2 regions of the Gordonia sp. AC31 genome follow, and region 1 is predicted to be linked to the other one. Evidence: riboswitches for the same ligand, from Rfam matches in the RefSeq annotation. Region 1 holds a riboswitch; the other holds the start of a gene.
What was found. Region 1 has a riboswitch for S-adenosylmethionine ahead of Q9R39_RS04215 (aminotransferase class V-fold PLP-dependent enzyme). Riboswitches for the same ligand answer to the same signal wherever they lie in the genome.
Positions count from the first base shown of each region.

Region 2: it holds a riboswitch for S-adenosylmethionine, as region 1 does, so the genes downstream of both, Q9R39_RS05395 (bifunctional o-acetylhomoserine/o-acetylserine sulfhydrylase) here and Q9R39_RS04215 (aminotransferase class V-fold PLP-dependent enzyme) in region 1, are expected to answer to the same signal.

Region 1 is NZ_JAUZVK010000002.1:346,081-353,570, forward strand. Features, by position in the region: gene dacB (D-alanyl-D-alanine carboxypeptidase/D-alanyl-D-alanine-endopeptidase) at 1-31, opposite strand, end outside; gene Q9R39_RS04205 (inorganic diphosphatase) at 196-708, shown strand; gene Q9R39_RS04210 (hypothetical protein) at 871-1,371, opposite strand; gene Q9R39_RS04215 (aminotransferase class V-fold PLP-dependent enzyme) at 1,368-2,294, opposite strand; SAM riboswitch class IV at 2,314-2,427, opposite strand; gene Q9R39_RS04220 (isochorismate synthase MenF) at 2,535-3,611, shown strand; gene Q9R39_RS04225 (ERCC4 domain-containing protein) at 3,662-4,606, shown strand; gene Q9R39_RS04230 (O-succinylhomoserine sulfhydrylase) at 4,690-5,907, opposite strand; gene Q9R39_RS04235 (rhodanese-like domain-containing protein) at 5,904-6,317, opposite strand; gene Q9R39_RS04240 (hypothetical protein) at 6,314-6,784, opposite strand; gene Q9R39_RS04245 (ABC transporter substrate-binding protein) at 6,955-7,490, shown strand, end outside.
Region 2 is NZ_JAUZVK010000003.1:219,666-227,155, forward strand. Features, by position in the region: gene Q9R39_RS05375 (bacterioferritin-associated ferredoxin) at 134-316, shown strand; gene bfr (bacterioferritin) at 417-902, shown strand; gene Q9R39_RS05385 (MFS transporter) at 981-2,270, opposite strand; gene Q9R39_RS05390 (cutinase family protein) at 2,362-4,062, opposite strand; SAM riboswitch class IV at 4,331-4,451, shown strand; gene Q9R39_RS05395 (bifunctional o-acetylhomoserine/o-acetylserine sulfhydrylase) at 4,514-5,848, shown strand; gene Q9R39_RS05400 (homoserine O-acetyltransferase) at 5,865-7,019, shown strand; gene Q9R39_RS05405 (Hsp70 family protein) at 7,042-7,490, opposite strand, start outside.

The DNA of each region.
Region 1 (7,490 bases):
AACGACCGCCGTTTCGGGTGGATGCGCCCACAAAGCCTCCGGGTCTCTCGCGGTTGACGGTCGATGGAACGGCCCGGACATACGCACAACGAGGGGTACGAACATCGAGGTCGCCGGACCAACAGTATCGTTGGGGCAGCGTGCGGGCGTTTCGGCCCGACGCGGCATCCCCGATCAAGACTGCCAGGAGGAACTGTGGAATTCGATGTGACCATCGAGATCCCCAAAGGTGGCCGCAACAAGTACGAGGTCGACCACGAGACGGGCAAGGTCTACCTCGACCGCTACCTGTACACCTCGATGGGCTACCCGGCCGACTACGGCTACATCGACGGCACCCTCGGTGAGGACGGCGACCCGCTCGACGCGATGGTCCTGCTCCCCGAGTCGGTGTTCCCCGGCATCATCGTGCGCGCACGGGTCGTCGGCATGTACACCATGACCGACGAGGCCGGTGGCGACGACAAGCTGCTCTGCGTCCCCGCCAAGGACGTGCGCTGGGACCACATCAAGGACATCTCCGACGTGTCCGAATACGAGCTGGGACCCATCGCCCACTTCTTCGAGCACTACAAGGACCTCGAGCCGGGCAAGGAGGTCGACCCGGGCGGATGGGTCGGCCGCGACCAGGCCGAGAAGATCGCACAGGAGGCCATCGATCGCCTCGCTGCGCACCCCGACGCGGCCAACGAGCCCTCGCGCGGCTGATCTCTCCCACACACGAGACCGCCGGCACCATCATCCGAGATGGTGTCGGCGGTCTTGTCTGGTCACCAGGTGGCTTCGACTCGGCGCCTCGACCTCCACGCGCTCCTTCGTCGCTTGCTCGGCCCGGCGGCTACGCTCGGTGCCGGCTCAACCAGCAGTGGGTCAGGCCACGCGGTACCGCTGCTCGGCGAGCACCGGCAGGATCTGTTCGCGGATGCGGCGTTCGGTGGCCGCGCCGTCGATCGGGATGAGGATCACGGCGTCGGCGACCTCGGCTGCGTAGATGTCGCGGACCAGCGTGATCAGTCCGTGTGTCGTCCCGATGTAGCGGATGGTCCCCGAGCCCGTCTCCGACGACGCGTTCACCGCCGCAGCAGCGGCCGTGCGCGCCGACGCGGCGTCCGGCGCGACGGCCACCTCCACCTCGAGTGCGACCACGAAATTGGCCTGATCGTGGCTGCCGGCCCGGAGCAGGGAGCGGGCGCGCTGCGCCTCGCGGAGGGTCTCCCGCCGCACGACGATCGGAAACGTCTGTGCGAGATCGTCTCCCGCGAGCGCGATCTGGAATCCCGGACGTCCGATGCTGATCGGGGCCGTCGGGGTGGCAGTCTGTGCGGCGATCACGGTGCCGCGGTCAGCACGTGCGTCGAGTTCGATGGTCATCTATTCACCCCTGGTCGAGTTCGGTCGGTCTGTTCGGTTCGCGCCCGGAATGCATCGAGAATCCGGTCGATGTCGTCGACGGTGGTGCCCGCTCCGAAACTCGCGCGCACCGTGTCGGCCGGCGGTGCGAGGCCGTCGACGGTGTAGCCCGCGACTCCCGCGCGGTCGGTGGAATCGGTGAAGATCCGCAGCGGCGTGAAGCTGCCGATCGCGGCCAGGCCGGCGTCGAGACGTTCGGCGAGGCGGCGTTCATGCAGGCCGATCGTCTCGGGTCCGAGATCGGCGAGCACCCGACACGCCTCGGCGACCGCGATCGCCCCGGGAACGCCGTCGGCGTCCGGCGAGGCATCGACATCGGCGGCGTCGAACCAGTCACGACGACCGATGAGAACGCCGGCGCCATCCGTCCTACGACCTGGTTCACCGAACGCCAGGTAGTCGATGCCGTGGCTGACGACGGAGACGGGCCGGTGCCCGACGAGTTGCGCGGCGTCGACCAGGATGCGGGCCCCGGACCGGTGCGCGAGCGAGGCGAGCCGGCCGATCGGCAGCACCTCGCCGGTGATGTCCGATACCGCGGTCACGACCAGGAACGATGCCGGCGCCGAGGCGAGCTCGGTCTCCAGCGCGACCAAGGTGTCCTCGATGGTCTCGCAGGCCGGGACGAACCGCGCCCGGTCGCGCCCCTGCCGTGGTGCGCACCACCGCAGCAGGTCGGCGCCCTGCCCGATGTCGAGGACGACGACGTCGCCAGGAGTGATGCGCGCCGCGAGGTCGAGGGCAACGGCGGCATCGCGGGTGAAGACGACGGTGTCGTCGACCCGCGCACGGACGAACTGCCGCACCGATTCCCGGGCGGCGTCGAAGCGGACGTCGACTGCGGGCGACAGGCGACCGGCGGGTGCGGACAGGACAGCGGTCACGGCAGGAAACTCCTCAGACAATTCGCGCTTGCCGCGTCCGGTCGGTACGCGGCCGGGTCGTCACCCGGAGCACCCCACCGCGAAGGAGGGTTGCCGACCAGCGAGCCGGGGCTTGTCACTGGCACTCATGACCTACGACCAAGGGTCGTCGATCTCGCGCGGACGTGTCAATTTTCACTCAACGTGATCGGAAGTTAGGGCACACTTACCTGTAGCGTGTCAGGGGTGTCAGCGACTGATGTGTTCGTGTTGTCCCGCCCGCACGGCACCGTGCGGGGCATGGGCGCGGTCCGTGCGTTCACCGACGTCGACGCCGCCTCGGCCGCCCTGCGCGCCGGGACCGTCGACGGTCTGACCGGCGCGATCCCCTTCGACCTCGCCGAGCCCGCCGCGCTGGTGGTGCCCGAAGTCCTGCACGTCGACGCGGCGCCGCTGGCAGGCACACCACCGCTGACGCGCACCCCGGTGTCGACGACCCTGCACCCCACGGCCGACGAGCACCGCGAACGTGTCGCACACGCGGTGAAGCGGATCGTCGCCGGCGACGTCGGCAAGGTCGTACTCGCCCGCAGCGTCGACATCGTGCTCGACGCCGAGGTCGAGCCTCTGCAACTCCTCGACGCACTGGCGGGCGGCAATGCCGGACACAACGCATTCGGTGTCGATCTCGGCGCGGCCACCGGCTCGGGTTCGTGGCTGTTGGGCGCGAGTCCCGAAGTGCTGCTGCGCAAGTCGGGTTCCGTCGTCACCTGCCACCCGTACGCGGGATCGGCGCCGCGGTCACCCGACCCGGTCGTCGACCGCGCCGCTGCCGACGGATTGTTCTCCTCGGCGAAGGATCTCGCCGAGCACGCCTTCGTCGTCGACCACCTGCGAGACCGGCTGGGACACCTCTGCGACGACGTCGACGCGCCGTCGACCCCGCAATTGCAGTCGACCGGGGAGGTCTGGCATCTGGCCACCCCGATCCGCGCGCGGCTTCGGGACCCGGCGACCACTGCGCTCGATCTCGCACTCCTGCTCGGCCCCACCCCGGCGGTCTGCGGCACGCCGAGTGATGTTGCTGCGCAGATCATCCGCGAGGTCGAGGGTGAGCGCGGCTTCTATGCGGGGGCGGTCGGCTGGTGCGACGCCGCCGGCGACGGGGAGTGGATGGTCACCATCCGGTGCCTCGAACTCGAGGCCGATCGTCGCAGCCTCCGGACGTGGGCCGGCGGCGGTATCGTCGAACACTCCGACCCGCAGGGCGAACTCGAGGAGACGGCGTTCAAGCTGCGGACGGTCCTGAACGCGTTGGGCATCGCCGCACTCGACTGAGCGGATCAATTGCGGACGCGCGCGATCTTCGCCCGTTACGCTCGTCGATGATGCCCGACGACCTGATCATCGCCCGAAATCCGGAACAGGGCTCCTCACTGCCCTTTCTGGTCCGGATTCCGCTCGGCAGTGACGGGATCGTCTTGAAGGTGAGGGAGACCTGGCCGCGAACCAGCAAGGTCTATTGTCATCGCGCCGACGAATGGCCGACCACACCGCAGATCGTCGAACGTCTTCCGGTTCGGTCGGTGACGCGGCGCGGGGCGGCGATCGATCTGGTGCTCGACCGCGCTCGCGAGAATCGGTCACAGTTCGTCGTCACGCGGGCTCGCGGACGCGAGATGATCTTCTGGCAGACGCGCAAAACCACCAAGCAGGCGCGTCCAAACGTCACGCTTCCCAAGGCTCGGGCACACGGCCAGGCGCTCGAGATCGTCGTCGACACAGGCGAGAAGTACGCCTACTCCTTCGGTCATCAACAGGCGACCACCACTCGACACCGCCTCGATGCCGGCGATTACGCGATCGTCGAGGACGACCAGGTGGTCGCCGCCGTCGAACGCAAGTCGATCGACGACCTCGGCAACGGTCTCATGAAGGGAACTCTCACCTACCAGTTGGCAGGTCTCGCGGGACTCCGACGCGCCGCGGTGGTCGTCGAAGCCTCATACAGCAAGGTGTTCACGCGCGAATACGTCAGCGGCGCCGCGCTGGCCGAGGCAGTCGCCGAGGCGCAGGTCCGGTTTCCGACCGTGCCGATCGTCTTTTGCGACAACCGCAAACTCGCCGAGGAATGGACCTACCGCTGGCTCGGTGCCGCGCTACACGAATGGCGGCTCACCGTCGGCAGCGAGCCCATCGTGCAGGGCCTGCACGGTCCACCGGCGACACCGTCGGAGATCAGGGCGTGGGCTCGCGCCCAAGGGATCGAGGTGCCCTCCAAGGGACGGATCCCGAGTACGGTGCGAGCGGCCTGGGATCGCCGGAACGACTGAATGGCACCACCCTCCGGGGACTCGGCCCCGCTCACCGAGGCGGATTCGCGCTGTGCCGCAACGGAATACGTCAGCGCTTACCCTCACCCCAGCGCGTGGTCCAGGTCGCCCAACAGGTCGTCGACCCCTTCGAGGCCGACCGACAGCCGCACCACCGAGTCACTCAGACCGATCGCCGCGCGTCCCTCGGGACCCATCGCACGATGAGTGGTGGTCGCCGGATGCGTGATCAGCGACTTCGAATCTCCGAGATTGTTGGAGATGTCGACGATCCGCAGGCCGTTGAGGACCTCGAAGGCGCGCTTCTTGCCGTCGATGCCGTCGTGGTCGTTGAGCTCGAAGGTCACCACCGTGCCGCCGCCGGACATCTGCGACTTCGCCAAGTCGTACTGCGGGTGTGACTGCAGGAAGGGGTATTTGACCCAGCGCACGCGCGGATCGCTCTCGAGGAACTCGGCGATCCGCAGCGCCGACGACACCGAGGCGTCGACGCGCAGACGCATCGTCTCCAGCCCCTTCACGAGGGTCCAGGCGTTGAACGGACTGAGTGCCGGACCGGTGTGTCGCATGAGTTGCTGCACCGGACCGTCGACGTACTCCTTGGTCCCGAGTACCGCGCCACCCATGACGCGCCCCTGGCCGTCGATGTGTTTGGTGCCCGAGTAGACGATGACGTCGGCGCCGAGTTCGAGACCCCGCTGCAGCAGCGGGGTGGCGAAGACGTTGTCCAGCACCACCTGTGCGCCCGCGGCGTGCGCCATCTCGGACACCTTCACGACGTCGACGAGGCTCTGCATCGGGTTCGACGGTGTCTCGAAGAACACCGCGTCGGTGGGCTTGGACAGGGCCCGCTCCCACTGCTCGAGGTCTTCACCGTCGACGAACTCGGTCTCGATCCCCCAGCGCGGGAGGATCTCGTTGCAGACCACGAAGCAGGAACCGAACAGGCTGCGGGCGGCGACGAGACGGTCGCCGGCCTTCAACAGTGCACCGAGCGCGACGAACACCGCGGCCATGCCGCTCGCGGTGGCGAAACACGCCTCCGCGCCCTCGAGCCGGCGCAACCGCTCCTGGAACATCTCGACGGTCGGATTTCCGTAGCGCGAGTAGACGAATCGTTCGTCCTCGCCGGTGAAGGCTCGCTCGGCGGCCTCCGCGGAGTCGTAGACGTAACCGCTCGTGAGATAGAGCGCCTCGGCCGTCTCGTGGAAACCCGAACGCGCCAGCCCGCCGCGAACCGCGATCGTGTCAGCCGAGAGCCCTTCAGGCAGTTCACGACTGACGGGCAGATCAGAACTCACGATTGCCTCCACGGCAGGTTCTCGGCACGCCAGCCCGACGTCCCGCGGTGGTCGTTCTCGTCGAGGGCGCCTTCGAACCCGTCGATCACGTTGTATGCCTTCGCGATACCGTCGGCGGTCGCGGCCTCCGCAGCGCCGATCGACCGGTGCCCCGAACGGCAGATGAAGATGACCTCCTGGTCGTCGGAGACACCGGAATCACGCAGCTGTGCCACGAAGTCGTCGTTGCGACGCCCCTCGGGGAAGGTGGTCCACTCGGCGAAGATCGCGCGCTTGCCCAGGACCTCGAGGTCGGGCACGCCGACGAACGACCACTCCGCCTGCGTGCGACAGTCGACCAGCACCGCATCCGGGTTGTTCTCGAGCTTCTCCCACGCCTCGCGCGGGGTCAGGTCACCGGCATAGCTCATGAGGAACACACCTTCCACTCGCCGTTCTCGCGCACCACGATCGTGTCCACGACGTTCACGTCATCGGGGGTCTTGTCATAGTGCCAATGAACCTTCGCGGTCGCCCGGTCACCGTCGACCACCAGCTCGGTGATCTCCGGGATCTCGATGTGACCGTTGGCGAGCAGCGACTCCCGGTTGTCGGCGAGGAACTGTTCCTCGGAGACGAAGTCGGCCGCCTCGACGTCGGCCGCGCAGGTGTTCGCCCGGTATTCGCCGAAGTTCGGACCGTTGCGCGCGGTGTAGATGTCGTTGATCGCGTACTGGACCTGAGCCGAGTCGCCGGCCCGGTCCTCGGCCGGACGGGTCACATTCGACAGCACGACGCCGAGCACCACGAGTCCCACGACGCCGGCCGCGACGAAGAACGGCCAGGCGTTCTTCCACGACGGGGGCTTCTGGTCGCCCTCACCTGCAGCTTCGGCCATGGCGGGCAGTCTATCGAGCGTCCCGGCGGCGGTTGAGACCGGCGTCGTCGGAGCCCGGACGCACCGGGCAGAGCGCCGAACGACGTCGACATCGAACACGTCCTGCGTAAGGTGGCCCTAAGTTCCGCGGCGAACGACGTCGCCGACCGCAACGACCAGCGAGGACCCGGATGCGCGCTTCCACCCACCGTTCCCTCATCCTTCTCGTCGGGCTGCTCGCGGCAGCCCTGGTGGTGACCTCGTGTTCGCCGCCGGACGAGACGGTCGACTCCGGCACGGCCCAGGTCCCCGCGCCCGAGGCCGGCGCGATCCCGGTCACCGTGCAGCAGGCCTACGCCCCCGCGACCGTCGACCAGGCACCCAAGCGCGTCGCCGCGATGGGCGTGGGTGACGGCGACACCCTCCTCGCACTCGGTGTCACCCCCACCACGATCGCCCCGTTCGCCGACCCCGACCAGGCGTCGGCGCCGTGGAACGCCGAACTCCTGGCGGACTCCGACCCGGTGGTGCTGCCGAACGCGTCCGGCGCGTTCGGCGACGAGATCCCCAAGGCGCTGGCCACCGAGCCCGACCTCATCACCGCCGTCGGCGCCGATCCCACCCGCGACCAGTTCGATCTGCTGAGCAAGACCGCCCCGACGATCCTGCGGCCCGCCCAGTTCCAGCCGTGGCAGGTGCCGTGGGACGCGCAGACCCGCCAGATCGG
Region 2 (7,490 bases), on a different contig from region 1:
GCGGCTGTCCGACAGCCCATTGGCCGTGATCGCGCCACTCGAACGACGTCAATAAAAGGTAAGGCAACCCTTGTGCGGACACCCTAAGATATGTAAGCATTGCCTAATCCAGGCACGAAGGTGAGTTTCCGAGATGTTCGTTTGCATATGCCGCGCCGTCACCGTGGACGAGGTCCATGCGCACTGCGATGCGGGCGCGTACACGGTCGACGCGATCAGCGACCGCTGCGGCGCGGGCGAAGGCTGCGGGACCTGCCTGGACGAACTGCACACCATCCTGAGCGAAAGGGCGTCAACCGCGACGACCGCTGCATGACCTGACCTCCGACCCGACGAACCTCGCGCGAGACGACGCGCGGGGGGTTTTGTCGTGTTACGGTTCGACCGGACACACACGGGAAATGGGAGGCGGACAGATGCGTGGCGACCCCGAGGTCATCGACCTCCTCAACGAACAGCTCACGAGTGAGCTGACCGCGATCAACCAGTACTTCCTGCACGCGAAGATGCAGCAGAGCTGGGGTCTCACCGAGATCGCCGCGAAGACACGGGTCGAGTCGATCGAGGAGATGACTCACGCCGAGGTCCTGACCGATCGCATCCTGTTCCTCGACGCCCTGCCCAACTATCAGCGCCTGCTGCCGCTGCGTATTGGGCAGTCGATCCGGGAGCAGTTCGAGTCGGACATGTCGATCGAGGTCGAGGTGGTGGAACGACTCCGCCCCGGAATTGCGATGTGCCGGTCCAAGGGCGATATCACCAGCGCCAACCTCTTGGAGCAGATCCTCGCCGACGAAGAGGAACACATCGACTATCTCGAGACGCAACTCGAGCTGATCAACAAGCTCGGCGAGCAGCTCTACCTGTCGAAGACGATCGCCACACCGCCCACGAACGGCTGATCTCACCGACTCGACGACACGAGGGCCGACCGGACTTATCCGGTCGGCCCTCGTCGTTGGTAGGACGGCCGCGCTCGTTCAGGACCCGACGGGCTGGTGCCGCGCCTGGCGCCGCGCGGTCGCGAGGGCCACGACGGTGACCGCGATACCCGCCACCGCGAGCATCACCCCGACCACCGACGGCGCCAGGTATCCGTAGCCGGCACTGACCACCACGCCACCGAGCAGCGCTCCGGCCGCGTTGGCGATGTTGAGCGCGGAATGGTTCAGGGCCGCGGCCAGGGTCTGTGCATCGGCCGCCACATCCATCAGCCTGGTCTGCAGCGCGGGTAGCATCATCGATCCCGTGAGCGCCACGAGGTAGGTGAGGATCAATGCTGCCCAAGCATTCTCGGCCAGCATCGCAAAAGCGCCGAGGGAGAGTGCGGTGGCGGTGAGTCCGCCGAGGATCGCCACCGCCACGCTGCGGTCGGCGACATAACCGCCGACGAAGTTGCCGGTCACCATTCCCAGTCCGTACAGCATCAGGGCGAACGGCACGACCGACACCGACAGCCGGGTGTCGGTGGTCAGCGCGGAGTTGAGATACGTGTAGAACGCGAACATCCCACCGAACCCGACGGTTCCGATGACCAGTGTGAACCAGACCTGGGACCGCTTGAGTGCACCGAGCTCGGTGAGCGGGTCGGTGGTCTTCATCCCGGTGAGCGTGGGAAGCACCCGGATCAGCGCGACGACGGTGGCGATTCCGATCACGACCACGATCGCGAACGCGGACCGCCAGCCGAACGTCTCGCCGAGCCAGGCGGCCGCCGGTACGCCGAGGACGTTCGCGACGGACAGACCGAGCATCACCTGTCCCACGGCCTTGCCACGGTTGCGCGGGCCGGCCAGATGAGCGGCGACCAGAGCCGCGACACCGAAGTAGGCGCCGTGCGGGAGGCCGGCGACGAATCTCGCCACCAGGAGCAGACCGTAATCCGGCGCGAGGACGGTCGCGAGGTTGCCGACCGTGAACGCCACCATCAAGCCGATCAGAAGCGTCCGACGGGACATCCGCGCGGTGAGCGCCGCGATCAGCGGCGCACCCACCACCACACCCATCGCGTAGGCCGAGATGACATGTCCGGCAGTCGGTTCCGAGACACCGAGCGATCCGGCGATGTTGGGCAGGAGGCCCATGGCGACGAACTCGGTCGTCCCGATCCCGAATCCACCCAGCGCAAGGGCGAGGATCGTCCACCGACGCACCCGGCGGGACACCTCGGCCGATTCGGCCCGCGCGGGGCTGCGGAGTTCCCCGGCGGTGGACGGACCCGTCAGTGAGGGGTCGGCCGGGGCTTCGGTCGTCGAGAGAGCATCAGGCACGGTTGATGCCAACCCGCGCCCGTCAGCGCTGATTCCTCAGCCGGTGGTGAGTTCATTCACACGCGCAGTGTCCTGAGCATCGCGCGGGGTGTCAGTCGCCGGCTTCGGAGCCCCCATCGCTGTCGGGCTCGGACAGGTCTGGGGAAGACCCGTCCGGGTCCGAAGCCGTGTCGGACGAGCCAGCCCTCTCGCCGTCCTCTCCCCCGTGACCGTCGGTTCCAGACGTCTCGACATCGCTTCCCGAGGGATCGGTGACGGCCGGCGAGTCGTCGTCTCGAGGCGGGGCAGGCGCGGGGTCCGCGTCGGGCGTATCGGTCTCGGCATCGTCGCCCGTGTCGGCACCCGAGGACGTGTCGGTCGTGTCGCCCACCGGGGGCTGCTCGGCCGGTGACGGGTCGGTGGCATCCGGTTCGGCAGCCCGGGCCGCCGACGGCTCGGGCGAGGGGCCGGACCCGCCCACTTCGTCAGCGCGGACCGGCCCCACGGACTCGTCGGGTACGGCCGCCAGTCGCGCGAACGTGGACGATCGCAGGTGCGACGTGTCCGCCGCGAGAATCGTGACGGCGCCGCCCTCCGACGCCACCGGCCCGATGAGCGCGCCCGCCCAGTATCGGACGAAGTTGACCGGCAGCAGGACGATGCTGCGCACGCTGGCAGCCAGGGCGCTGACACCGCGCACGAACCGAGCCGGTGTCGCGGTGACGATGCCCTGCAGGATGTCCTCGAAGACGAAGATGTCGGGTAGGTATGCGCCGTACCCGAGACGTGGGAGTGGCGGCAGCAAGCCCTGCACCAGCCGGACCACCGGCTGCAGATTCGCCAGTTCGATGCCGAACGGAAGCCCGATGGTCGGTCGATCGGACAAGAAATCGCCGATGGCGCCCTGGTAGCCGAGGTTGCGAGCCCAGCCCTGGACGAGTTCGGCGAGTGCGGAGTCCGCAGCGACCATACAGACGCCGTCCGCACATTCGACCGGACGTTTCGCCCACGTGTATCCCGGCTGCAGCGGGTTGCCCGACATCTCCTCTGGATACAGGAAATGCTTGACCTGGTAGCCGAGGATGCCGTCGATGGCGCCGATCGGGTCGTAGACGGGATCGGGCAGGTCGCAGATCGGGTCGCCCTCGATGCACACCGACACGACCCGGTCGCTGACCGTCCCGAAGCCGGCGTCCGTACTGTCGGCACCACGCGACCCCGACATGGTCAGACCCGGGATGATCCCGATCAGCGACAACTCGATACCTCGCCCGGTCTTGTCACCGGCCTGCCGCGGATCCGAATACAGCTCGCCCGACACCCCGACGTCGGAGATCACGACGTCGTCGCTGGGATCGTCGGGCGTGTTCGCGACATCGAACTTCCGGCCGTTGCCGATACCGGCGAGCACGTCTCCAGCGATGCGCGCCCCTTGCGAATAGCCCGTCACCACCACCGGCGCCTCGGACCCGCACGCTTCTCGATACGACGAGATCGCGGACGCCGTCGATGCGATCCCCTGTTCGGTACTGCGGTCGTACCCCGTCGCTCCGAGCGGCCATATGGTCGCCGGGTAGGGCGCGTTGATCACCTCATAGCCCTGCTCGCGGTAACGCTCCTTGACGCCCTCGAGCAATAGCGACTCAGCGTCGACGGTCCCCCCGACCACCACGACGGCACCGCTGCACGAGGGCCCGCCGGCTGTCGCCGCCGCCACCCCGGTGAAGCCGAATGCGGCGAGGGTCGACAACGTCGACATCGAGGCGGCCAACAGAGCGACGCGTCGGGTCCGGAGATGAGCCATCACGGCCATGAGCGCTCCTGTGCGAACCCGGACCACCTGAGCGGAGCATTCCGGTGCAGCCGGGGCTGTCCCGAACTCTAGATCCGCGATCGCGGAACCGACAGCACGCTGAGCGTCGCTAACTACCTTGACCAGTGGTTTCGTATCTGACCACACCCGATTTCACTCGGTCGGAGGACAGCCACCGGCACCCTTCCGGTGCACTTCTCAAGGGTTGGGCGCGGCGTGACCGGGACGGTTCTCGGGCGCTCACATCCGTGTTATATCCTTGTCGCCAGGTCATGAGTATCAGTGCGAAGCCCCGGCTGGCTGATCGGCAACCCTCCTTCCGCGGTGGGGTGCTCCGGGTGATGACCGGGTTGCGGGATCGCAGTGGCGATCCCCGGCAAGCGCGGGTCCGAAGGTCGGACCCCAACAGGGTCGAGTTGGCCCTGCCGACCGTAGAAAGTGATGAATCGCCATGTCTGATGTCCCTGACGGCACCCTCGACAGCAACGATCCCAGCGAGAACTGGAGCTTCGAGACGAAGCAGATCCACGTCGGGCAGTCCGCGGACGCGGTGACCAACGCCCGTGCGCTGCCGATCTACCAGACGACGTCGTATGTCTTCAACGACACCCAGCACGCGGCCAATCTCTTCGGGCTCGCCGAACCGGGCAACATCTACACACGCATCATGAATCCCACGCAGGATGCCGTCGAGCAGCGGATCGCCGCGCTCGAAGGCGGCGTCGCCGCGCTGCTCGTCGCGTCGGGCCAGGCCGCCGAGACCTACGCGATCCTCAACGCCGTCGAGACCGGCGGGCACGTGGTGTCCAGCCCCCGCCTCTACGGCGGCACGTACAACCTCTTCCACTACACACTGCCCAAACTCGGGGTCGAGGTGAGCTTCGTCGAGGACCCCGAGGACCCGGCGTCGTGGCAGGCCGCCGTCAAGGACAACACCCGCGCGTTCTTCGGTGAGTCGATCTCCAACCCCAACAACGAGATCCTCGACATCTCGGGGATCGCGGAGGTCGCGCACCGCAACGGCGTACCCCTCATCATCGACAACACCGTCGCCACCCCCTACCTGATCAGCCCGCTGGCCCACGGCGCCGACATCGTCGTGCACTCGGCGACGAAGTACATCGGCGGTCACGGCACCGCGATCGGCGGCGTCATCGTCGACGGCGGCACGTTCGACTGGCGGGTCCAGCGCGACGGGAAGGATCTGTTCCCCGGTTTCACCACGCCGGACCCGAGCTACCACGGTGCCGTCTTCGCCGACCTGGGCGCGCCCGCGTTCGCACTCAAGGCACGTGTGCAGTGGTTGCGCGACACCGGCGCGGCGATCTCCCCGTTCAACGCGTTCCTTCTGGCACAGGGCCTGGAGACGCTGAGTCTGCGCATCGAGCGCCACGTCGCCAACGCGCAGAAGGTCGCCGCCTTCCTCGAGGCACACCCGCAGGTCGAGTCCGTGGCTTACGCGGGTCTCGAGTCCTCGCCCTGGTACAAGCGCGGTCAGGAATTGGCCCCGAAGGGTCAGGGTGCGATCATCGCCTTCGAGATCCAGGGCGGAGTGGACGCCGGCAAGAAGTTCGTGGACGCGCTCAGCCTGCACAGCCACGTCGCCAACATCGGCGATGTGCGGTCGCTGGTCATCCACCCCGCCTCGACCACCCACAGCCAGCTCACCCCCGAGGAGCAGCTCGCCGCGGGCGTGGCCCCGGGACTGGTCCGGCTCGCCGTGGGCATCGAGGGAATCGACGACATCTTGGCCGACCTCGAACAGGGATTCGCGGCGGCCAAGTGAAACAGGTGAGGCAGCTTTGTCGGTGAGTATCGACCTGAATGCGACAGCATCTGATCAGCCCGACTGGGAGACCCTCCCGGACGGGGAACTCGTCGGCATCCCCATCGGCTCGTTGCCTCTCGACAGCGGAGCACGGATCGACGACGTCACCCTGGCGTTCCAGCGCTGGGGGACGTTGTCACCGTCCCGCGACAACGTCATCCTCACGCTCCACGCATTGACCGGCGACTCGCACGTCACCGGACCCGCCGACGCCGACCACGACTCGGCCGGATGGTGGGACGGGCTGATCGGCCCGGGACAGGCCATCGACACCGACGAATGGTGCGTCATCTCCGCCAACGTCCTGGGCGGATGCAAGGGCTCGACGGGTCCGGGCTCCATCGCACCCGACGGTCGGCCCTGGGGCTCACGCTTCCCGCAGATCACCGTGCTCGACCAGGTCCGTGCCGAGGTGGCACTGCTGGACCGCCTCGGAATCCGCAGCGTCGGTGCGGTTCTCGGCGGTTCGATGGGCGGCGCCCGCGCGCTCGAGTGGGCCATCGAGTACCCCGACCGCGTCCGCAGCGCCCTCGTGCTCGCCGTCGGCGCCCGCGCGACCGCGGATCAGATCGGTATCCAGTCCGCACAGATCGCCGCGATCAAGGCCGACCCGGACTGGTGCGGCGGCGACTACCACGGCACCGGCCGCATTCCGTTGCAGGGCATGGGGATCGCGCGCCGGATCGCCCATCTCATGTACCGCAGCGAACCGGAGCTCGACTCCCGCTTCGGCAACGACGCCCAGGGCGACGAGAATCCCCTGACCGGCGGGCGCTACGCCGTGCAAAGCTATCTCGACCACCAGGCGTCGAAGCTGATGTCCCGCTTCGACCCGGCCAGCTACGTCGTCCTCACCGAGGTCCTCAACCACCACGACGTCGGCCGTGGTCGCGGCGGAGTCGCCAAGGCGCTCAACAATTGCCGCGTTCCGGTGATCGTCGGGGGGATCGACTCCGATCGTCTCTACCCGATCCGGCTACAGGTCGAACTCGCCGACGAGCTGGGCAACTGCGTCGGCGGACTTCAGGTCGTCAACTCCGAGACCGGCCACGACGGATTCCTGACCGAGTTCGATGCCATCAGCGATCTACTCAAGCGCACGGTCGAACTCGCGCGTCGCGACGCCTGACGGACCTGTCGGCGGCGTCTCGTCAGCGCGGCGCCGGGACCGACGGGACCGGGCTGCCGGACCGAGGTACCGGAGTCACCGGTGAGCGCGACTCCCCGTCAACGGATTTCGCGGGCTCGGGTACACCCGGAATCTGAGTCGACCCGGTCGCGCGGGTACTGCTCGGGCGCGGCGGGGCGCTGGGCGCGGAGCGCAACGTCGACGTCGAGTACGTGGGCGGCGGCGGAGTGGGCGCCGCACTCGGCGGGCGCAGACCCGGAGGGAGCAGGTCCGGCGGGATCGTCGGTGTCGAACCGGGCGGGAAGGTCAGGTCCGGCCACGGGAACGGCGAGAGGGTGCGGGTGCTGGTACTTGTCGAGGGCCGCGTCGGCGGCAACTCCGTGGTCGCCCATGCCGGCGGGTCGTTCCAGCCGGTCTCGGGCGCTTGCCGTTGCGTCGGAACGGGAGTGACAACTGTGGGCTCGACGGGTT